DNA from 3 places in the Silvimonas sp. JCM 19000 genome. Region 2 is predicted to be linked to each of the others. Evidence: predicted binding sites of a transcription regulator. Region 2 holds the regulator's gene; each other region holds the start of a gene.
What was found. Region 2 encodes HrcA, which represses chaperone genes, less so after heat shock. Its sites were predicted from a motif close to ATTAGCACTCGNNNNNNNCGAGTGCTAAT; they were not measured.
Positions count from the first base shown of each region.

Region 1: a site for HrcA is predicted at 3,739-3,767, ahead of ACYQ1A_RS03905 (co-chaperone GroES). Genes of this name have one in related genera too.
Region 3: a site for HrcA is predicted at 2,481-2,509, ahead of rpoH (RNA polymerase sigma factor RpoH). Genes of this name have one in related genera too.

Region 1 covers NZ_BAAIHC010000003.1:23,010-30,493, forward strand. The annotation lists gene ACYQ1A_RS03895 (sensor domain-containing phosphodiesterase) at 1-951, shown strand, start outside; gene groL (chaperonin GroEL) at 1,679-3,319, opposite strand; gene ACYQ1A_RS03905 (co-chaperone GroES) at 3,385-3,675, opposite strand; gene ACYQ1A_RS03910 (alpha/beta fold hydrolase) at 4,069-4,830, opposite strand; gene ACYQ1A_RS03915 (HD domain-containing phosphohydrolase) at 4,955-6,418, shown strand; gene ACYQ1A_RS03920 (hypothetical protein) at 6,506-6,739, opposite strand; gene ACYQ1A_RS03925 (helix-turn-helix domain-containing protein) at 6,858-7,484, opposite strand, start outside.
Region 2 covers NZ_BAAIHC010000013.1:67,303-74,786, reverse strand. The annotation lists gene mfd (transcription-repair coupling factor) at 1-28, opposite strand, end outside; gene ACYQ1A_RS13075 (bifunctional diguanylate cyclase/phosphodiesterase) at 321-2,849, shown strand; gene rlmB (23S rRNA (guanosine(2251)-2'-O)-methyltransferase RlmB) at 2,888-3,640, shown strand; gene mltB (lytic murein transglycosylase B) at 3,749-4,807, opposite strand; gene hrcA (heat-inducible transcriptional repressor HrcA) at 4,860-5,876, opposite strand; gene ACYQ1A_RS13055 (NAD kinase) at 6,035-6,910, shown strand; gene recN (DNA repair protein RecN) at 6,924-7,484, shown strand, end outside.
Region 3 covers NZ_BAAIHC010000018.1:44,168-51,651, reverse strand. The annotation lists gene ACYQ1A_RS15510 (M14 family metallopeptidase) at 1-19, shown strand, start outside; gene ACYQ1A_RS15505 (phosphotransferase) at 170-1,051, shown strand; gene ACYQ1A_RS15500 (hypothetical protein) at 1,106-1,414, opposite strand; gene rpoH (RNA polymerase sigma factor RpoH) at 1,578-2,432, opposite strand; gene ftsX (permease-like cell division protein FtsX) at 2,647-3,552, opposite strand; gene ftsE (cell division ATP-binding protein FtsE) at 3,560-4,213, opposite strand; gene ftsY (signal recognition particle-docking protein FtsY) at 4,268-5,437, opposite strand; gene rsmD (16S rRNA (guanine(966)-N(2))-methyltransferase RsmD) at 5,505-6,074, shown strand; gene ACYQ1A_RS15470 (YfhL family 4Fe-4S dicluster ferredoxin) at 6,164-6,412, shown strand; gene ACYQ1A_RS15465 (MFS transporter) at 6,509-7,484, opposite strand, start outside.

The sequences.
Region 1 (7,484 bases), on a different contig from region 2:
GAAGGGCTGGAAGCGCGCCCGACCATCAGTGCCGGTTTCGCGGTCTTTCCCGACAACGCCACGTCGGGCGAAGAATTGCTGTCGGCGGCCGACCACACCATGTATCACGCCAAGCACGCGGGCCGGAACAACGTGTGTTTCTACGGCGATATCCTGCATCTGAAGTCGATCGGGCGGGAACATGTCGCCATCCAGGCGCGCTTGTCCGACGCCATCCGCCATGGCGCCTTGCAGGTGTTTTACCAGCCTATCGTGAGCGCCCGCACGGGCGAGGTGTATGCGGTTGAGGCTTTGGCGCGCTGGAAAGACGGCAATGGCTGGATCAGCCCCGAGCTGTTTATTCCGATGGCGGAAAAGGTCGGCCTGATTCAGGAATTGTCCAGCGTGGTGGCCGAGCAAGCATTTGCCCAGCTACGCATCTGGCGCAATCACGGCCTATCGCAAAAGCTGATGCTCAATGTGTCGCGCACGCAGCTGTTTACCCCACAATTTGTCAGCGGCCTGATCGAGCGGCTAAACCAGCATCGCTTGCGCCCGGAAGACGTGATTATCGAAATCACCGAATCGGTGGCACTGACGGATTACGCGCGTCAGGTCAAACATCTGCGCCAGTTGATGGCGGCGGGGTTCCAGTTGGCGATTGATGATTTCGGCACGGGCTATTCGTCGCTGTCGCAATTGCATGACATGCCAGCCAGCGTGATCAAGGTGGATGTCTCCTTCGCCCAGCGACTGGACACCGACGCGGGCCGCCGCGTGATGCAGGCCATCGTGCAACTGGCGCAGGGACTGCAGCTCAAGATCATCGTCGAAGGCGTGGAAAGCCTGGAAGTCAGCCATTTTCTGCGCGATCTGGGCGTGGATTTCTTGCAAGGCTTTCACTTCAGCGAACCCGTACCCGCTGGCGTCGCCGAACTGTGGATGCGCTTGGGGCTCGCCAACAAGGCATAGGGTGGGTCATGACCCACCATTCAAAGCCGCCGATGCGCACCTCGCTGGTCGAAGTTTTCGCTTTGCCTGGCGTCCTGGACTCACAAAGCAAAGCCATTTGATGAGAGTCGTCTGGTATCTAATCTCTTGATGGCTTTGCCAGGTGGGTCACGACCCACCCTATAACTGCTCGGATTAGCCAGGCATAGGGTGGGTCATGACCCACCATTCAAAGCCGCCGATGCGCACCTCGCTGGTCGAAGTTTTCGCTTTGCCTGGCGTCCTTGACTCACAAAGCAAAGCCATTTGATGAGAGTCGTCTGGTATCAAATCTCTTGATGGCTTTGCCAGGTGGGTCACGACCCACCCTATAACTGCTCGGATTAGCCAGGCATAGGGTGGGTCATGACCCACCATTCAAGGCCGCCGCTGCGCACATCGCTGGTCGAAGTTTCCGCTTTGCCCGGCGTCCTTGACTCACAAAGCAAAGCCATTCGATGCGAATCGTCTGGTATCAAATCTCTTGATGACTTTGCTTGGTGGGTCACGACCCACCCTATGCATGGTGGATAAATCGCCGGTAGGGTGCGTTACCCGAAGGGCAACGCACATTTCGGGGCCAACGGCCCCGTACGGGGCCAACCCAGCATCCATGGCATACCCCAACGGTCCCCGACCCCAAACGCAAACAAAAAAAAAGGCCTTCCGAAGAAGGCCTTTTTCCATGGTGTTGCCAGAGAAGCCGGACTTAGAAGTCCATGCCGCCCATGCCACCCATACCGCCGCCGCCCGGCATGGCCGGAGCGTCGTCTTTCGGCAGCTCAGCCACCATTGCGTCGGTGGTCAGCAGCAGACCAGCGATCGATGCAGCGTGTTGCAGTGCCGAACGCGTTACCTTGGCCGGATCCAGCACGCCGATGGCAACCAGATCACCGTATTCGCCGGTAGCGGCGTTGTAACCGAAGTTACCGGTGCCTTCCACCACGCGGTTAACCACCACGCTCGGCTCGTCGCCAGCGTTGGCCACGATCTGACGCAGCGGTGCTTCGATGGCTTTCAGCACGATCTTGATACCAGCGTCTTGATCGGCGTTCAGGCCCTTCAGCTCGCCCAGGTTGGCACGGGCACGCAGCAGCGCAACACCGCCGCCAGGCACAATGCCTTCTTCCACTGCAGCACGGGTGGCGTGCAGGGCATCTTCAACGCGGGCTTTCTTCTCTTTCATTTCGACTTCAGTCGCAGCGCCAACCTTGATCACTGCAACGCCGCCGGCCAGCTTGGCCACGCGTTCTTGCAGTTTTTCACGGTCGTAATCGCTGCTGGCTTCTTCGATCTGGCTACGGATCTGGCCAACGCGGGCCTTGATCGTGTCTTCCGAACCTGCGCCGTCGATGATGGTGGTGTTTTCTTTACCCACTTCGATGCGCTTGGCCTGGCCCAGCTCAGCCAGCGTGGTCTTCTCGAGCGTCAGACCCACTTCTTCAGCGATCACGGTACCGCCAGTCAGGATGGCGATATCTTCCAGCATGGCTTTACGACGATCACCAAAGCCCGGTGCCTTGACAGCAACAGTCTTCAGAATGCCGCGGATGTTGTTGACCACCAGGGTAGCCAGCGCTTCGCCATCGACATCTTCAGCGATGATCAGCAGCGGGCGGCCCGACTTGGCCACTTGTTCCAGCACCGGCAGCAGATCACGGATGTTGCTGATTTTCTTGTCGAACAGCAGCACAAACGGATTGTCCAGCAGGGCAATCTGTTTTTCCGGGTTGTTGATGAAGTACGGGCTCAGGTAGCCGCGGTCGAATTGCATACCTTCAACCACTGCCAGTTCGTCTTCGAGGCCGGAACCGTCTTCAATGGTGATGACGCCTTCCTTGCCCACTTTGTCCATTGCTTCAGCAATCTTGGCGCCGACGATTTCGTCGCTGTTGGCCGAGATGGAACCGACTTGCGCGATTTCCTTGCTGGTGGTGGTCGGCTTGGCAATCTTCTTCAGTTCTTCAACCAGAGCGATCACAGCCTTGTCGATACCGCGCTTCAGATCGGTCGGGTTGAAACCGGCGGCCACGTACTTCAGGCCTTCGTTAACAATGCCTTGCGCCAGCACGGTGGCGGTGGTGGTGCCATCGCCTGCGATATCGGAAGTCTTGGAGGCAACTTCTTTAACCAGTTGCGCGCCCATGTTTTCGAACTTGTCTTTCAGTTCGATTTCTTTAGCTACCGACACACCGTCTTTGGTGATGGTCGGGGCGCCAAAGCTGCGCTCCAGCACCACGTTACGGCCTTTCGGGCCCAGCGTTACCTTGACTGCATCGGCGAGGATGTTTACGCCAGCGACCATGCGCGAACGCGCGGAATCACCAAACTTGACTTCTTTAGCTGCCATTATTTATTACTCCTGCAAATCTGGAAGGGAATAGCGGGGTACTACGCGACTGCCACGGCGGGCAATCAGCCTTCGAGTACACCGAAGATGTCTTCTTCGCGAACAACCAGCAGTTCTTCGCCATCAACCTTGACGGTCTGGCCGCTGTATTTGCCGAGGATGACCTTATCGCCAACCTTCACCGACAGTTCACGCACAGAACCGTTGTCCAGCACTTTGCCAGTGCCGATCGCGATAACCTCGCCCAGATCAGGCTTCTCGGCCGCAGCGCCCGGCAACACGATACCGGATGCGGTTTTTTCTTCGGCTTCTACACGCTTGATCACAACGCGGTCATGCAAAGGACGGATCTTCATCGTTCACTCTCCTGTTCAGAAATCCTGAGGCCATGAAATGTTAGAAGGGGCCTGCAAGGCCCCGTTAGCACTCCCGACTAACGAGTGCCAATAATAGTGATGGACTGTAACCTTTTCAAGGCCGGAAAGCGTTTTAGTGCGAGGCGGTAGGGGCGGCGGGAGCGAATACCGTGGCAACGGCCGGGCTCTACCGGATGGCCGAGGCCGTTTCAAAATTAATCAGGGCATAGTACGGCTGCCTTGATGTGTGGCCCGGCGGCTCGGGCCACAGCGGTGCCAATGGGTTGCGGGCTGGTGCAGCAGCGGGATGCTGGCGCTCGATCTCGCTGACCGCCGCGCAAACAAAAAGGCGGACCGCAGCGGTCCGCCTTTGTGGTATCCAGGGGCACTGGTTTATTGCGCCGCCACGCTTTGCACCGCCTCAATAATCACCTTGGCCACTTCTTCCGGATGCGACTGCTGCGGCACATGGCTCGACGGCAGGGTGGTGGTCTTTGCATTCAGCTTTTTGGCGTAATCGCGTTCCAGGTCTGGCTGGATCATGCGGTCGTTGGACGACACGATGTACCAGTTGGGGCGGGTGCTCCAGGCGGCGGCGGTGACTTTTTCGCCAAACGCTTTGGCGGCGATCGGGCCTTGGGTGGCGGCCATCACGTCGGTGCGGCTACGCGGCAGATCCTGGGCAAAGTAGTTGGCCACGCCGTCGGCCGACAGCGACAGATAACCGCTGGCATCGGCTTGCAGATGCTTGATGCCTTCCGGCACCGGGTATTGTTTGCCTTGGTCAGCGGTGGATTGGCCGGCGTCCGGGGCGAAGGCGGCGACGTAGACCAGCGCGGCTACTTTCGGGTCGTTACCGGCCTGGGTGATGACGGTGCCGCCCCAGGAATGGCCCACCAGCACCACGCGGCCGGGGGCGTTGGCGATGGCGCGTTGGGCGGCGGTGACGTCGCCTTGCAGTGAGTCCAGGCTGTTTTGCACCGCGGTCACCTTGATGCCTTTGGCTTGCAGATAAGGGATCACGTGGGACCAATCCGAGCCATCGGCAAATGCGCCGTGTACGATCACGACGGTGGGGGTTTCAGCGGCATGGGCAACGCCAGCAGAGAGGGCAAAAGTGGCAACAGCAGCGGCAATCAGTTTACGAGCAGTCATGATCAATCTCCGAGGTATGGGTTGGTTTGCAGCACAGGACCAAGTATCCGCAGCACGCGGGTGGGCGAACATCGGTCGGATATCCGATGCAGCCCGGCCGCGCGCCATGACCCGGGCGGACTAGATGCAGTCGATCACCTTTGAACCTGCCGCGCTGATCCCGGCGCGCGATGCCATTGCTGCCATCGCGTTTATCGGCGACCTCAGCATGGGCCGCGCCACCGACCAGTCACCCCGTACGGCGTGGCTGGCGATGGCGTTAGCGCGGGTGGCGGGCTGCACCGAAGACGAAATCGTCGCGGTAGAGATTGCCGCCTTGTTGCGCTGGTCCGGCTGCACCGCCAACGCAGCGGGCTTTGAACGCATCCTGGGCGATGACGTGGCCGGGCGCGAAGCGATGATGGCGCTGACCTTGCCCGCGCTGACTGCCGCCGCACAAAGCCAGATGCCCGAGATGGCGCAAATCCATTGCGAAGTCGCCGGTGATATCGCACGCATGCTCGACCTCGGTCCCCTGATCGAAACCGCCTTGCGCCACACCTTTGAGCGTTACGACGGCAGCGGTTTGCCAGGCGTCTTGCGCGGCGATGATGTGCCGCGCGCTACCTATCTGGTGGCGCTGGCAGCTGACCTGGAAATCCTGAGTCGTGCCCATGGTTTGCCGCGTGCCTTGCAATTGATCACCGAGCGCGCGGGCCATGTTTATCCGGCAGGATTGGCGGATTTGCTGATGCGGCATGCGGCGCAATGGCTGGCGCAGCTGGACGGCTTTAGCGCGCAAGGCAAGATGCTGCCGCCGGCGCTGGGCAGCACCACGCAGCCGGTGCCACTGGAATTGGTGGCCGATATTGCGGATCTGAAGCTGCCATGGCTGGCCGGGTATTCGCGCCAGGTGGCGACGCTGGCGCAAGCGGTGGCGCAGCAGATCGGTCTTGAAGCCGCGGTGGCGCAGCGTATCTACCGCGCTGGCTTGATCCACAATATTGGTCGCGCCGCCTTGCCCAATGCCTTATGGAATGCCGCGGGGCCGCTCGCTTATGCCGCATGGGAACGCGTGCGGCTGGTGCCGTACTGGACGCGCCGTGCCGCGCAACACACGGCCGCGCTGGCGGCCGAAGCCGAACTGGCGTCGTACGCGTATGAACGGCTGGATGGCAGCGGTTATTTTCGCTGCGTCAGTGGCGAGGCGATTCCCACCGAACGCCGCATCCTGGCCGCTGCGGTGGCGTGGTGTGCACTGGTGGCGCGGCGGCCCTGGCGCGCCGCGCATTCGGCCACCGAAGCCACCGCATTGCTGCGGGCCGAAGCGCAGGCCGGGCGCCTGGACGGGGTGATCGTCGAGGCGCTGATTGCCCACACCACCGGCAAAACCAGCCCGCCCGCGCGCAAGCCCGCTGCCTTGTTATCCGAGCGCGAAACCGACGTGCTACGCCGCATCAGCCTGGGCGAAAGCAATAAAGAAGTGGCGCGCGCGCTGGTGATCAGCCCCAGCACCGTACGCACGCATATGGAAAGCATCTTTCGCAAACTGGAATGCAGTACGCGCGCCGCGGCCACCTTAAAGGCGTTTACCCTGGGCGTGTTGTAAACGCCGGAGCGTGCGCCAAGCGGGCCGGGACTGAACAAGCAGAAGAGGGGACACGCGCGGCCAGGCTGGCGGCGCGTTGGGGCTGGATTATTTGGTGGCGAGCAATTCGGCGCTGATTTTGCGGTCCGTGGTGTATTTCATGTACAGCTCGCCGCATTCCGGGCAAGTGGCCACGGTTTCCCATTCTTCCATCGCACTGGCCAGACGCCCTTCCAGCGTGGCGCCACAACAGGGCACCCGGTACGAAACCAGCCTGATGCCGCGCTGGCGCAGCTTGAAGTTTTGCTCGAGATACTTGGCTTTGGTTTCTTTGATCGACATGCGGCTGCTCTTTATCGGGGTGACTTCAAAACGCGCAAATAGCGTTTCTGCGCCGCGATTATAAGTGCGTTTGCCGTGCCCCACGGCAGCGATCAGACCAGGTGCGCATTCCCCGGCCTCACGCCAGTAGCTTGAGGGCACTGGAGGGCGAGGCCCCGAACAGCTTTTTGTAGTCGCACGAGAACTGGCTGAAGTTCTTGAACCCCCATGCCGCCGCCACGTCGCCAACCCGTACTTCGGGGCTGGCGTGGGTGAGTTGGCGCCGCACTTCGTTCAGCCGCAGATAGCGCAAATAGGCCATCGGGCTGATACCGAGCACATCTTCAAAACAATATTGCAGGGTACGGCGGCTGACGTAGAGCTGTTCGCACAGCATGGGCACGGTGACGGTCACATCCTGCTGGCTGAGCACCAGTTCATGCGCGTCGCGCACAATGCGGCGGCGGCGCGCCAGGCTGGCGCAGGCTTCGGCCTCGGGGGCGCTGGTGTCGAGCAAAGCCAGCAGGGCGCTGATGACGTGATCGGCTTGCGCGGCCAGCGCAGCCTCGGTTTCGTGCATGGCCAGCAAGCCTTGTATGGTCTGGCGACAGGTTTGCAACGCGGCGTGGTCCACCTGTAATAACTCGGCGCTGGCAAGGCGGCTGGTTTCGATGGTGCAGCGCTGTTGGGCGGCGGCCGCCAGCAAGGTGCTGCGCTGGATGACGATGCCGAGGATTTCATGCGCGTCCGGCGTGGTCAGTTCAAA
Region 2 (7,484 bases):
CGGTCTTGGGCAGGGCAGGAAGGGGCACGGGACGGGTTCAGGCAGCAGCAAAGCGTTCATTATACCTGGCCGGGCGCAGCTGGCACCGCGCTGACCACACAAGCAGTGATACAAACATGCCAGATACATTGCGCTGTTAGCCTTTGATGCAGCATTTTTCCTACCCTGGGCAGCGCGCGGTTGCTTTTTTGTCGCGGTTCCCGAATCATGCCGCTGGAATAACACGGCCTGGCCGTTTGAAACGGTCGTTTAGAACCGTCTAACAAGGGTTGCCCAAGCGATCCGGCAATAAGAATGGTTCTACGGAGATGTACTCGCTCATGCCTTACCGGTGGCTCGGCCCGGCCCTGTTTGCCATTGCTTATGCAGTGTGCAGCCTGGTGGTCTGGCAGATCAGTCCTGCACATTCATATACGTCACTGATAGCGCCCCAGGCGGGCGTCGCGGTGGCGGCTTTGTCGCTGCTGGGCGTGCGCTATTGGCCCGGTCTGCTGGCCGTCGGCTGGATCACGCCCGCGCTGCACGGCCTGCCTTTGCTGGCTTGTCTGGAACTCGATGCCATCGAGATGCTACAAGCCTTGCTCACCATCAGCTTATTGCCCCAATTTGCCGCCGAGGGCGGCTTTCGCCTGCGCGATGGTTTGCGCTTTCTGGTGGCGGGCCCGCTGGTGGCGTGTCTGCTGGGCGCCAGTTTTGCTGCGGTCGTGCTCGGCGCATTTGAACAGGGCTTGCCCGGCGGCGCGCCGGAATGGCTGACGCTGTGGCTCGGCAATGCCTTTGGCATGGTTACGGTGTTGCCGCTGTGCTACGCGCTGCGCCAGGATGGCCCGCGTGTGCGCAGCAACTGGTGGTTCGAGCTGGTGCTGCTGAGCGCTGCCGGTGCCGTGGTCGCCACCCTGGTGTATCGGCATTTTGAGCTTGGCTATACCGATATGCAGTTCCTGCTGTTTCCATTGATCATCTGCACCGCCTTGCGGCTGGGGCATATCGGCAATGGCTGCGTGCTGTTGCTGGTGGGCATGATTGCGGTTGTGCAGCTCAGTGCCCTGGGCGTGGCCGGTGCCGGTTTGATTCCGGTGGCGGTGGTGCTGCTGACGGTGGCCGTAGCGGGCATGATCCTGGCGGCGTCGCATCAAGAAGAGGCAGTCAGCGCGCGGCGGGCGCGGCTGGCGGCTCAGGTGTTTCATAACGCCACCGAAGGCATTCTGATTACCGATTCCAATGCCCGCATCATTGCGGTGAATCCGGCTTTCAGCCAGATCACCGGCTACGAGCCCGACGAAACGCTGGGCAAACTGTCGCGCATGTTCCATCGCAACGGCCCGGTGCGCGAAGTCAATCGCGAAATGCTGAGCGAACTGGCCACGCAAGGCCGTTGGCAAGGCGAAATGCTGGACCGGCGCAAAACCGGCGAAGCCTATCCAGCCTGGTTATCGATCAGCGCGGTGCGCGATGACCACGGCAGCATCGCCAATTATGTGGGCGTGTTCTCCGACTACACCCATCGCAAAGAAGCCGAACAGCGTCTGTTTTTTCTGGCTAATCACGATGCCTTGACCGCCTTGCACAATCGCGTGGCCATGAACGAAGCTTTGCAACAGGCGGTGGCCCGCGCCGGCGAAGAAGATCGGCAACTGGCTTTGCTGTTTATCGATCTGGACCGCTTTAAAGGCATCAATGACACGCTGGGCCATGACGTCGGCGACGAATTGCTTAAAGTGATCGCTCAGCGTTTGCGCGGCACGCTCAAAGAAACCCAGTTGATTGCGCGACTGGGCGGCGATGAATTCACCATCCTGATTGATAACGTGCGCGATGCCGATGCAGTGGCGCATGTGGCCGAGCGGGTATTGGCTGAATTAAGCCGTGCTGTGGTGATCAAGGGACAGGAATTGTTTGTTACCTGCTCGATTGGTATCAGTCTGTATCCCTGTGATGGCAACAGCCCGGCGCAATTGCTGAAGAATGCTGATGTGGCGATGTATCGTGCCAAAGAATTAGGTAAAAACAATTTCCAGTTTTTTGCGCCCGATATGAATGCGCGTGCATTTGAACATCTGGTACTGGAAAACAGCCTGCGCTATGCGCTGGAACGGCGCGAACTGGTGTTGCACTTTCAGCCGCAGATCGATCTGGCCACTGGTGAATTGTCGGGCGTGGAATGTCTGATCCGCTGGGAACATCCGGAGCTGGGTCTGATTCCGCCTTCCAGCTTTATTCCCCTGGCCGAAGAAAACGGCTTGATTGTGCCGATCGGCGAATGGGTGCTGCAGGAAGGCTGCCGCATGATGCGTTTGTGGCAAGTGGCCGGCTATCACATTCCCCGTATGGCGATTAATTTGTCGGCGCGGCAATTCCAGCGCGAACAATTGGCTGGGCATGTACGTAATGCGCTGGAATCCTCGGGCATTGCGCCCGAATTGCTCGAGCTGGAAATCACTGAAAGCATGATCATGCAAAACCCGCATCGTGCGGTGGCGGTATTGCAAGAGCTCAAGCGCATGGGCGTGCAATTGGCGATCGACGATTTTGGCACCGGCTATTCATCGCTGAGCAATCTCAAACACTTTCCGCTGGATACGCTCAAGATCGATCGCTCGTTTACCGTCGGCTTGCCCGATGACAGCGATAGTGCCGCCATTACCGAGGCCATCGTGGCCATGGCGCGCAAGCTGCGGCTCAAGGTGGTGGCCGAAGGCGTGGAGACGGTGGAGCAGATGCTGTTCATGCGCCGCGCCGGTGCGCATGCCGTGCAGGGTTATCTGTATGCGCCCGCAATGGACGCCGATAGCCTGCTGCGTTTTCTGTTGCGCGAGGGTTTTGCCGCCGCCACCAGCGGGCTGGGGTAAACTGCCGGGCTATTCACTGAATCGCCGGACCCGCAGTCATGCAGAACAAAGTCGTCATCCATGGTTTTCACGCCGTAGGCACCCGCCTCAAACGCTTTCCCGATAGCGTGATCGAGCTTTATCTCAACAGCACCCGCATGGACCAACGCGCCAAAGATCTGGCCCGACTGGCTGAAGCGCAAGGCTGCAAGGTGTTGCTGGTGGATGCGGCGCGGCTGGATGGCTTGACCCACGGTGGCCGCCATCAGGGCGTGGCGGCGCTGATCGACGCGGGCAAATCGTATATCGAAGTGGATGACGTGCTGGAGAACCTCGGTGACGAGCCGCCATTCTTGTTGATCCTGGATGGCATCACCGACCCGCACAATCTGGGCGCTTGCCTGCGCGTGGCCGATGCCATGGGTGTGCATGCGGTGATCGCGCCCAAAGACAAATCGGTGGGCCTGAACGCCACCGTATCGAAAGTGGCTTGCGGTGCTGCCGAGGTGGTGCCGTATGTGATGGTCACCAACCTGGCGCGCACGCTGCGCGATCTGAAAGACCGCGATATCTGGATTGCCGGCACCGCGGGCGAAGCCACCACCGATCTGCATCACTTTAACCACACCGGGCCGCTGGCGTGGGTGATGGGCAGCGAAGGCGAGGGCATGCGTCGTTTGACGCGTGAGCACTGCGATGTGCTGGTCAGTATTCCGATGTTTGGCTCGGTGGAAAGCCTGAATGTTTCGGTAGCCAGCGGCATCGTGCTATCCGAGACGCGCCGTCAACGCACCATGGCTGCCGGCAAGTAAACATAGGGTGGGTCGTGACCCACCTCTTAAAGCCTTCAAGAAGAATGAGGAAGCATGCTCCCCATTTCTCTCGGTGGCTTTGAGTGGTGGGTCGTGACCCACCCTATATCATTTGCGCTTCTTTTTGGTGGCGGGCTTGGCTTTGGGCTGGGGCGTGGACTCGGGTTGCAGATCGTCGTTGGCGTCGTACGCCGTCTTGATTGCATCGGCCAACTGATAAACCACCGTGGCGTATAGCGTGCTGCGGTTGTAGCGCGTCACCACATAAAAGTTGTTAAAGCCGGCGTAATAGTCAGTCACGCCCGCCGTGGTTTCCAGCGCAAACAGCACCGCTTGTTGCTGCGTATCTACTTCAGTAATCGGTTGCACGCCACGCTGCATCAGTTCCGCCATCGTGTAATGCAGGTTGAACTTGTCGGCCAGCAATTCCTGTTCGTCACCCGTCACGTTGACGCCCACATAGCCTTTGCCAGCGCGTTGCCAGCCCGATGCCGCCAGGAAATTGGCGACGCTGGCAATGGCGTCTTCGGGCGTGCCCCAGATATCGCGATGATGATCGCCATTCCAGTCCACCGCGTATTGGCGAAAGCTGGATGGCATGAATTGCGGCATGCCCATTGCGCCCGCGTATGAACCCATAAACGTAAACGGGTCTTGATTCTCTTCGCGCGCTAACAGCAGAAATTGCGTCAGCTGGTCTTTAAAGTAATCGGCCCGGCGCGGGTAGTTAAACGCGATGGTGCTCAGGGCATCCATCACGCGGAAGCTGCCGGTATTGCGGCCGTACAAGGTTTCCACACCGATGATGCTGGTGACGATTTCGGGCGGCACGCCATAACGGTCCTCTACCTCGGCCAGCGTGTCGTGATAACGCCGCATAAAGCGCGCGCCACCAATAATGCGTTGCGGGCTCATAAAGCCATTGCGGAATTCATACCACGGCCGCGACGTTGACGGCTTGTCCAGCACGGCAATGATATTGGGCTTGGGATTGATCTTCTGGAAGACCGCGCTCAATTCATCACGGTTGAAATCCTGGCTGCTGACCAGTTGATCGATATAGGCCTGGACCTCGGGCCGTTGCAGCAATTCATCATCGGCATGTGCGGTGACGGCCAAGGCGGCGAGGGCAGACAGCAAGGCGGTTTTCAGGGTTTTGCAGATCAAAGCGGGGTTCCGGAAAGAAGGACTAACGCGGGTGCACGGGCCCGCGTCGGTGTTATTGGGACAGCGCGCTGCTGAGCAAGCGGGCGGTGACGTCGACGATGGGGATGATGCGTTCATAGGCCATGCGCGTCGGGCCGATGACGCCCAGCGTGCCTATGACTTCGCCATTGGCGTGATATGGCGCGGTGATGATCGAACAATCATCCAGTGGCGCCAGCCCCGATTCGCCGCCGATAAAGATCTTGACGCCTTCGGCACGATTGCCGGCTTCCATCAATTGCAGCAAGGCGGTCTTGCGTTCAAACAATTCAAACAACTGGCGCAGGCGGCCCATATTGGCGGCCAGATCGTCGCTATCCAGCAGATTGCGCTCGCCCGAGATCACCAGGTTTTCGGTATCGCCACTCAATACATCCTGGCTGTACACCACCGCAGTATTCAATAACGCGGCCAGTTCGCCTTTAACGGCACGCACTTCGTTTTCCACCACCTGACGCAGATTGTGCCAGGTGCGGCCGGCGCAATGCGCATTCAGAAAGTTGGCGGCTTCGGATAGCTCAGACTGGCTGAACAGCGTGTTGGTCTGAATGATGCGGTTTTGCACATCGCCATCGCTGGTCACCAGAATCAACAAGACGCGTCGATCCGATAGCGGCAGAAACTCGATATGTTTAAGCAACACATCCTGACGGCGCGGGGTGAGCACCACGCCGGCGAAGTGGGTGAGCTGCGACAGTAATTGCGAGGCAGCGGTGATGGTGCGTTGCGGATTGTCGACCGGCAGTCCATTGCTGAGCGGCTGCAGTTTATCGGCCTGGAGTTGTTGCACCGACAACAACGAATCCACAAAAAAGCGATAACCCAGCGACGTGGGGATACGCCCGGCCGAAGTATGTGGGCTGGCCACAAAGCCGAGTTGTTCCAGATCGACCATCACATTGCGGATGGTGGCAGAGCTGATATCCAGGCCGGAATAGTGCGACAGCGCCTTTGAACCAACGGGTTGGCCGTCGGCGATATAACGCTCGACCAGGGTTTTGAGCAGGATTTGTGCGCGATCGCTAAGCATGCGCAGATTCTAATCGTTAACCGCGGCAAACTGAACTACGCATTGCGCTCCACCACGCTTTTGCCGTGCGTGTGCGGCCCTCACCACGTAGGCCGTTGTCCACGTGCCTCGCGGTCGTGCTTGTGGTTAAATGCTGCCGTACTTCACCGGACCCCGACATGCAAAGCCTGTTCAAAACGATCGTACTGGTTGGTCGCTTCAATACGCCCACCCTGGGTGGGCCGTTGCGCCGGCTGGCGGCCACCTTGCAGGAGCTTGGGGTGCGCGTATTAATAGAAAGCGAAGTCGCGGCCGAGCACGGTATTACTGATATTCCGGTGGTCGAACGCATTGCCATCGGCAAGCTGGCCGATCTGGTGGTGGTGCTGGGCGGCGATGGCACCATGCTGGGTGTGGCGCGGCTGGTGGCGCCGTACCGGATTCCCTTGATCGGGGTCAACCAGGGTCGCCTGGGCTTTATGACCGACATTCCGCTCAGTGATATGGAGCGCACCATCAGCGGCATGCTGGCGGGCGCGTTTGTACCGGAAGAACGCATCCTGCTGGAAACCACCGTGCGGCGCGAAGACAAAGAACTGGTGTCGGCGCTGGCGTTCAATGACGTGGTGTTCAGCCGGGGTTCCACTGGCGCGATGATCGAATTTGAAATCTTTATCGATCGCCAGTTTGTCTACAGCCAACGCTCCGACGGTCTGATCGTCTCGACGCCGACCGGCTCCACCGCCTACGCGCTGGCGTCGGGCGGGCCGATACTGCACCCCAGCCTGCCCGCGATCACACTGGTGCCGATCTGTCCGCAGTCGTTGTCCAACCGCCCCATCGTGATCAACGACACCAGCGAAGTCGAATTCCGCCTGACGCGTAATTCAGACGCGCGCGTGTACTTTGATAACCAGAGCGATTGCGAGCTGCACGAAGCCGATCGCGTGATCATCCGCCGCCATCGCAACACGCTGCGCATTCTGCATCCGGTTGGCTACAACTATTACGACATGTTGCGTGACAAGTTGCACTGGGGCCAAAAGCTCAACTGATCTGACCAGACCGATGCTGCTATCTCTGAATCTCAAGAATTTTGTAATCGTCGACAAACTCGCGCTCGAATTCGGCTCCGGCCTGAGCGTGTTTACCGGCGAAACCGGCGCGGGTAAATCCATCGTGATGGATGCGCTCGGCCTGCTGCTGGGCGATCGTGCCGATGCCGCGCTGGTGCGGCATGGTGAAGACAAAGCCGATCTGCTGGCCGAATTTGATTTGTCCGAGCGGCCGCAAGCGCGCGCCTGGCTGAACGAAAACGAACTGGCGGGCGACGACGCGCAACACGCCATCATCCGCCGTACCCTGGATAGTCAGGGCAAAAGCCGCGCCTTTATCAATGGCACGCCCGCCACGTTGGCGCAGCTGAAAGGCCTGGGCGAAATGCTGGTGGATATCCACGGCCAGCACGCGCATCAACAATTGCTGCGTCCGGAAAACCAGCGCGATCTGCTCGACCATTTTGCCGGGGCGACGGCGCAGGCGGGCAAGGTGCAACAGCAATGGGCGCACTGGCGCACGCTGCAAGACGAGTTGGCGGCCGCGCAACGCGATGCCTCGACGTTTGAAGCC
Region 3 (7,484 bases), on a different contig from region 2:
GGTGCGCGATCTACGCTGAGTTTGATCGACACCGTGGCGCCGGGCTTGCTGCCGAGCGCCAGTTTGCCCGGCCTGCGGAGTGCTTCCGCCGCCGGGCTTTTTGTTGCGTGTGAGCGCTTAAGCTGATGCTCGTTATCGGCATTTAAGGTGGGGAGCGGACGAGATGCAGATGGATGCGTTGGCACGCTTTGCGGCGGCCTTGGTCGCGAAACCGGTGGCCGTCGCGCCCTTGGTCGAGGGCTTTTATGCACGGCTGTATCTCGCTAGCGCGACCGATGGCCCCGTGTGCGTGCTCAAGGTATTCAAGCAGCGCGGTCATCGCCAGGCCGAGATCGACGCACTGGCGCGCTTGGCTGCTTGCTCGGTGGCGCCATTGCCCGGCGTCATCGGACAGGGTTCGGTCGAAACGCATGAGGTGTTGGCATTGAGCTGGCTGCCCGGCATTAACCCGGACCAGTTGACTGAGCCCACCGCGCGCATCCGCTTTAACGCCGACGCGACTGCGGCGTTAGCGCAATGGCATGGGCAATCAGCCACTTATTTTGAGGACGTGGATGGCGCGCGCTATGCCACCTTTACGGATGCGTATGCCGCGTTTGTGGCGGCGCGGCAGGCGTGGCTGGCCGCACATCCGGAAAAAACGGCAGCTTGGTTGGCCGCTGCGGTGGCCCACGCCTGGCGGCGAGCTCGGCCGTTGCTGGATGCGCTGGCCGACGATACCCCCAGCCTGATTCATGACGATCCGCATCCGGGTAATTTTCTGGCCGATGCCCAGACTGGCGCATTAACGGCAGTGCTGGACCCGGGCCGTAGCCGCTTTAGCCATCGTGAGCTGGATGTGTTTCATCTGGCCGATGGCGGGCCGCAGCTGGGTCTATACGACGCTTATCTGGCGAGCTATCCCCTGCACGCGGGCTATGCGACGCGGCGGCTGTTATTCAGCGTGCTGGACGATGTCTGGCATATCGAGCGCGCAGACTGGTTTGATGAAGCGTGGATGCAGCGCAAGCTGGGCGCGCTGGATGCCGCATTAACCGCGGCTGGCCGGTGACAATAGTGCGGGGCCGGGCGGCGACTGGCGTGTGCTGATGCGGCCGCGGGCCGCTCAGGCCAGGATAGAGAGCGAAACGCGATCCGGCAGGTCATCCGCGCGACGACCCTGGCGGCGGCGATCTTGCCCGGCGCGCGTATTCAGCGGCGTGGTCACCTGCTCTTGCCGCCGTGATTGCTTCAGGCGGCGGTCTTCACCTCTGCGGCGCTCTTCGCCGTTCCAGGCCGGAGCGGGAGGCTGTGCATAGGCGGCTCGCACGTTCTGGGGACGATAAGGCGTGCGCACGCTGCCCCCGGTGCTATCGGCAATCGCCGAGGCGCCCAGCGTGCCCGTTTGAGTCGGGACCGGAGTAACAATATCCATACGCGTTCTTCCTTTTAGATCGGGTTGCTTACCTTCTCTATCGGAGGCTGGTCCAACAACTTGAGTAGATTACGAAAAAATAAGAACTTTTCTGACACTACTCCATATTCACTCGTAAAAAAAGGCACCCGAGGGTGCCCTTTTCTTACCACTTTGCATACGCTCAGGCGTCAGCCGGTTCCAGCGCCACTTTCATTTTTTGTAGCGCTTTGGCTTCGATCTGGCGAATACGCTCGGCCGAAACCTTAAATTCGGCGGCCAGTTCGTGCAGCGTGGTGCTGCCATCGTCACCCAACCAGCGGGCTTCGATAATGCGACGGCTGCGCGGATCCAGCGAATCCAGCGCGTGCAGAATGCCGTCGGATTGCAGCGTGTCGTAGGCGCGGCGTTCCAGCTGCTGGGTCGGTTCGTTATCCGAATCGGCCAGCCAGTCGATCGGCGCGTAGCCATCGTCATCGCTGTCATCGGCCATCAACGCAATATCCTGGCCGCTCATGCGCGTTTCCATTTCCAGCACTTCTTCCGGCTTGACCCCCAGATCATCGGCAATTTCTTTGGCCTGAGCGTGGGTCAGCGCGGCAAAGCCGGCCTTCATGGAACGCAGATTAAAAAACAGTTTGCGCTGCGCTTTGGTGGTAGCAATCCGCACCAGGCGCCAGTTGCGCAGTATGTATTCGTGGATTTCCGCTTTGATCCAGTGCACGGCAAACGAGTACAAGCGTACGCCGCGAGTGGGTTCAAAGCGTTTGACCGCTTTCATCAAGCCGATGTTGCCTTCCTGGATCAGGTCGGCTTGTGGCAGTCCGTAACCTGCGTAACCCCGAGCGATCGAGACCACCACACGCAGATGGGACAACACCAGCTGGCCGGCGGCTTCAAGATCATTCTCATGGGCGTAGCGGGTTGCCAGATCCACCTCTTGCTCGTGGGTCAGCATCGGTACGGCATTGACGCGCTGTACGTAGCTTTCAATGCTGTCGCCACCAGTGATAACGGGCAGTGCAACGCTATGGGCCATGTGATTCTCCTGTCTTTATCGGCGTCGTTTCAAACGACGACGCTGGATATTAGCACTCCGAACCTCAGAGTGCTAACCGAACTAAAAAGTTCAGTCGTGAATTCAAGCACACGAAACCCTATGTTGCACGGCAATATTTTTTATACAGGCGATAGCTATCAACTACCACATGCCCCGAATATAACCCTTTGTTTATCAGGGTTTTATCAGGCAACTACCGAAATTGACGTAGATGTCGGCTGACAGCGATCAGCGCGCCGACCAGGCAAAGCACCGTGGTCACCGCCAGCGTAATCGCCGCCAGCAGCCAATCCGGGCGCGCCAATGCAAAGGGTTGACCGTAGCTTTGCGCCAGTGCCAGCACCGATGGATTGAGCCAGCTGCGTGCACCTGCCACGATGCCGCACGCCAGTAGACCGCCCAATATGCCCTGCAGTGCGGCAAAGTAGACGAACGGTCTACGAATAAAAGCATCGGTGGCACCAATCAACTTGGCGACTTCGATCTCATCCCTACGGATGACGATCTGCAGACGGATGGCGTTGCCGGTAATCAGCACCAGCGCCACGGCCAGCAGCACGACCACCACCTGCAACAGTGCCATGCCTGCAGCGATCAGTTGTTGCAGCTGATGCGCCCACGCCGAATCCAGTTGCACTTGCTCCACCGCCGACTGCGTGGTCAGTTCGTTCTTGAGTGCTTCAAGCTGCTCGGCGGGCACGTCGGTGCGCGCGGTCAATACAAAAGCATCGGGCAGCGGGTTATCAGTCAGGCCAGCCAGCAGATCGGTGCCGCCCAGGCCAGCCTGCATCTGCTTCAGCGCCTCGTCTTTGCCGACAAAACGGCTGGCCGACAAGCGCGGATCGGTTTTGAGCTTTTGTTTGAGCGCTTCGATTTCTGGCGTGCCCGCGCTGACGCGCAGATAAACCGAGAGCTGCGGCTCCACCGGCAAACGCGCGGTGACGCTTTGTGCGCTCGCTATCAATAAATAGAAGCCAAGCGGAAACGCCGCCGCAATCCCGATCACCAGCAGATTAAGCAAGCTGGTAAACGGTGCCCGCAGCATGGCGCCCAAGGTGCGACTCAGCGCAATCAGATTCAGTCGTATCCAGTGTTTCATCGTGGGCTCACGCGGTGAACTGGCCGTTTTTAAGGCGCAGGATACGGCGACCGTAGTCGGCCATCAGGTTTTCATCGTGCGCCGAGATCACCAGCGTCACGCCCACCTGGTGGAAGGATTTGAACAGCTGCAGGATGTCCTGGGCGTAATCGCGATCCAGGTTGGCAGTGGGTTCATCGGCCAGCAAGATGGACGGCCGGTGTACTACGGCGCGCGCAATGCACAGCCGTTGTTGCTCGCCGCCCGACAGGCTGACCGGATTGAGCTTGTCTTTGCCGCTTAGCCCCACCTTGTCCAGCGCGGCCAGCACCCGGCGATGCCCTTCCTGATGGCCAAAGCCGATGATATCGAGCGGCAGCCGCACGTTGTCGTACACGCTGCGATCAAACAGGATTTTGTGATCCTGAAAAATCAGCCCGATATGACGGCGCACATACGGTAAAGACGCGCGGCGCATGCGCGCCAGATTCTGGTTGTTGACCAGCACCGAGCCCGCTGTGGGGCGTTCGATGCCGGCAATCAGCTTCAGCAACGTGGATTTGCCCGCGCCCGAATGGCCCGCCAGGAAGACCAGTTCGCCGTCCTGGATTTCAAAACTCAGTTGTTTGATGGCATCAAAGCCACCCGGATAACGCTTGGTGACCTGCTGAAACTGGATCATCGGCTGTCCGTGCAAGGTGATCGGAACGGGGCGCTGGTCGATATCCAACCGGGTTTATTCAAACAGCGCGTCCACATAATCTTTGGCGGTAAACGGGCGCAAATCATCAATGGTTTCGCCCACGCCCACGAAACGTACCGGCACCGGGCGTTGCTTGGCAATAGCTGCAATCACGCCGCCTTTGGCCGTGCCATCCAGCTTGGTCAGCACCAGACCGGTCAGGCCCAACGCATCGTCAAACGCCTTGACCTGGCTAACCGCGTTCTGGCCGGTGTTGGCGTCCAGCACCAGCATCACTTCGTGCGGTGCGGTGGGGTCAGCCTTTTGCACCACGCGTTTAACCTTGCGGATTTCATCCATCAAATGCAGCTGTGTGGGCAAACGGCCTGCGGTATCCACAATGATGACGTCCACTTTGCGCGCCTTGGCGGCGTTGACGGCATCAAACGCCACGGCGGCGGCATCGCCCGATTCTTGCGCAATCACCTGCACACCATTGCGCTCGCCCCACACCACCAGCTGCTCGCGCGCGGCGGCACGGAAGGTATCGCCTGCGGCCAGCAACACGCTCAGACCCTGGCTTTGATAATACTTGGCCAGTTTGCCGATGCTGGTGGTTTTGCCCGCGCCGTTAACGCCCGCCACCATCAGCACAAACGGCTTGGGACTGTTGGCGTCGATCACCAGCGGGTTTTCCAGCGGCTGGATCAGCTCCAGCAGCGCTTCTTTCAGCGCCACGCGCAGTTCGGACGCATCTTTAAGACCGCGCAGCGACACGCGATTGCGCACGTCTTTCAGCAACTGCGTGGTGGCGTCGACGCCCATATCGGCGGTCAGCAGCACCGTTTCGAGTTCTTCGTACAAGTCCTCGTCAATCTTGCCGCCGCCAAACAGGCCGGCCAGATTCTTGCCCAGCGTGTCGCGCGTGCGCGCCAGACCGGCTTTCAGCCGTTCGGACCAGCTTAGCTTGGGCTTGTCTTGCGGCTGCGCCACCACCAGCGTCGGCATCTCGCCCACGGCATCGGGCGACGGCATGATCAGCGTCGGTGCGGCTTCGGCCTCGGGCGCAGGCGTTTCGGCCGGCAGCCATTGCACGGGCGCGCCGGGCTCGACCACAGCGGCCACTTCGGGTTCGACCAGCGGTGGCGTTGGCTGCGGGGTGACATCCGCTGCGGGTGCAGCGGGCGTTTCGGGCTTGGGTTTCTTGCGGAAAAAATCGAACATGGGCTTTGCGCTTGTCCTGCAATGGCGGAAAATATCTGATTTGGCGCGATTTTAGCGCGGGGAAGGCATGGCGGCACAGCACAAAAACCAGGTTCGGCTTATTGGCGGCCAATACAAGCGGCGCATCATTCATTTTCCTGACGGAGACGGCCTACGTCCCACGCCGGATCGGGTGCGCGAAACGTTGTTTAACTGGCTGGGGCAGGATCTGAGCGGGCTGGATTGCCTGGATTTGTTTGCCGGCAGCGGTGCGCTGGGCTTCGAGGCCGCATCGCGCAATGCGCGGCGCGTGGTGATGATCGAAAAAGCCCGGCCGGTGTATCTGGCGCTGGACAGCAACCGCAAAACCATCGGCATCGAACGTGTTGATCTGTTGCAAGCCGATGCCCTGGCGTGGCTGGGCCGCACCGCTGATCAGTTCGATATCGTGTTTCTGGACCCGCCCTTTGCCACCGATCTGCTGGCGCAGGTGCTGGCGCAGCTGGCCCCGAGGTTAAAGCCGAACGCCGTCGTCTATGCGGAATGCGCCGCGTGGCCCGATCTGGCCGGCTGGACGCTGTCAAAAGAGCTTAAAGCTGGCGCGGTACGCTGCGGCTTGTTGCAGCGGGCGGACAGCACGTCGGGCGATGCGATCTGAACAGCGGCGTATTGCCGTTGTCCCAGCTGTCATAAACATGGGACAATCCGGCCCCGTTTCAAACATCTTGTTTTTGAAGGAAGAATGCCATGGCGCTGATGATCACTGACGAGTGCATCAACTGTGATGTCTGCGAACCCGAATGCCCCAATAGCGCAATCTCGCAAGGTGCCGAGATTTACGAGATTGACCCCAACCTGTGCACCGAGTGCGTCGGCCACTACGACGAGCCGCAATGTCAGCAGGTCTGTCCGGTGGACTGCATTCCGCACAATCCCGATATGAAAGAGAGCAAAGAAGAGCTCTATCAAAAGTACATGATCATTTCGGCGGCTTGATAGCGCGTTCGCAGTCCGCCCTGTCCCTTGGCGGACCAGAAAAAACCGGCACCTTTACGCTGCCGGTTTTTTTACGCGCATCGCTCGCGTTCCCGATCAGGCGGAAGCGGCGCACACCGCCACGTTGCGCTGCGCCTGGCGCGACCACTTCAGTGCCACCAGTCCACCCAGCATCGCCAGCGCCGAGGCCAGCAGCAGCGGCCGCGTACCCCATTGATGATCGATCCAGCCTGACAACGCCGAGCCGCCCGACATGCCCAGGTACAGCGCCGAGGCATTCAACGCCAGCACCATCGCGCGGGCATCGGGGGCCAGTTCCACCAGGCGGCGCTGTTGCGACGGCATGAACAGATCGTTGGCGACGGCCCAGGCCATCAGCATCGCAAAGGCGCTAACGGCAAACGGCGGCAGCATATAGCCGCTTAGATAGATGATGGCCAGTGCGCTCAGCGCTAACGTCAACGCCTTGTCGGCAGTCCAGCGGTCGGCCGCAGCGCGGGCAAAAAAGTTGCCGAGGATGCCCGCCACGCCAAACGTCACCAGCGCGATTTCCAGCACGCCGGGCGCCATGCCGAAGTGTTCGTGCAGCAGCGGCACAATTAGCGTGTAGCTAATAAAAAAGCCGCCCATTTCAAACATCACCACCGCCACGCCGCTGGCAATGCCCGGTTGCAGCAACAGCCGCGCCAGATCGGGCAAAGGCAAGCGCGAACCCAGGCCACCATCGCGCACCAGCAGCAACACCGCCAGCGCCGTACTGACGTTGAGCGCCGCCACGCACATAAACATGACGCGCCAGCCCACATGCGCGGCCAGCCAGGTGGTGAGCGGCAGGCTGACCACCGAGGCAATCGTCATCCCCATAAACACGGTAGCCAGAGCGCGGCCGTGATGTTCGCGCGCCACCAGCGTGGTGCCGATGGCGGATGCCACCGGGCCAATGGCCGCCGCGCCCAATGCGGTGAGCACACGCGTCGCCATCAGCGTAGCGACGTCCTGCGCCAAGGCGGATGCCAGCGCGCCCAGCATCGCCACCAGCAACCCTGTTATCAACAGGCGGCGGCGCGGCAGA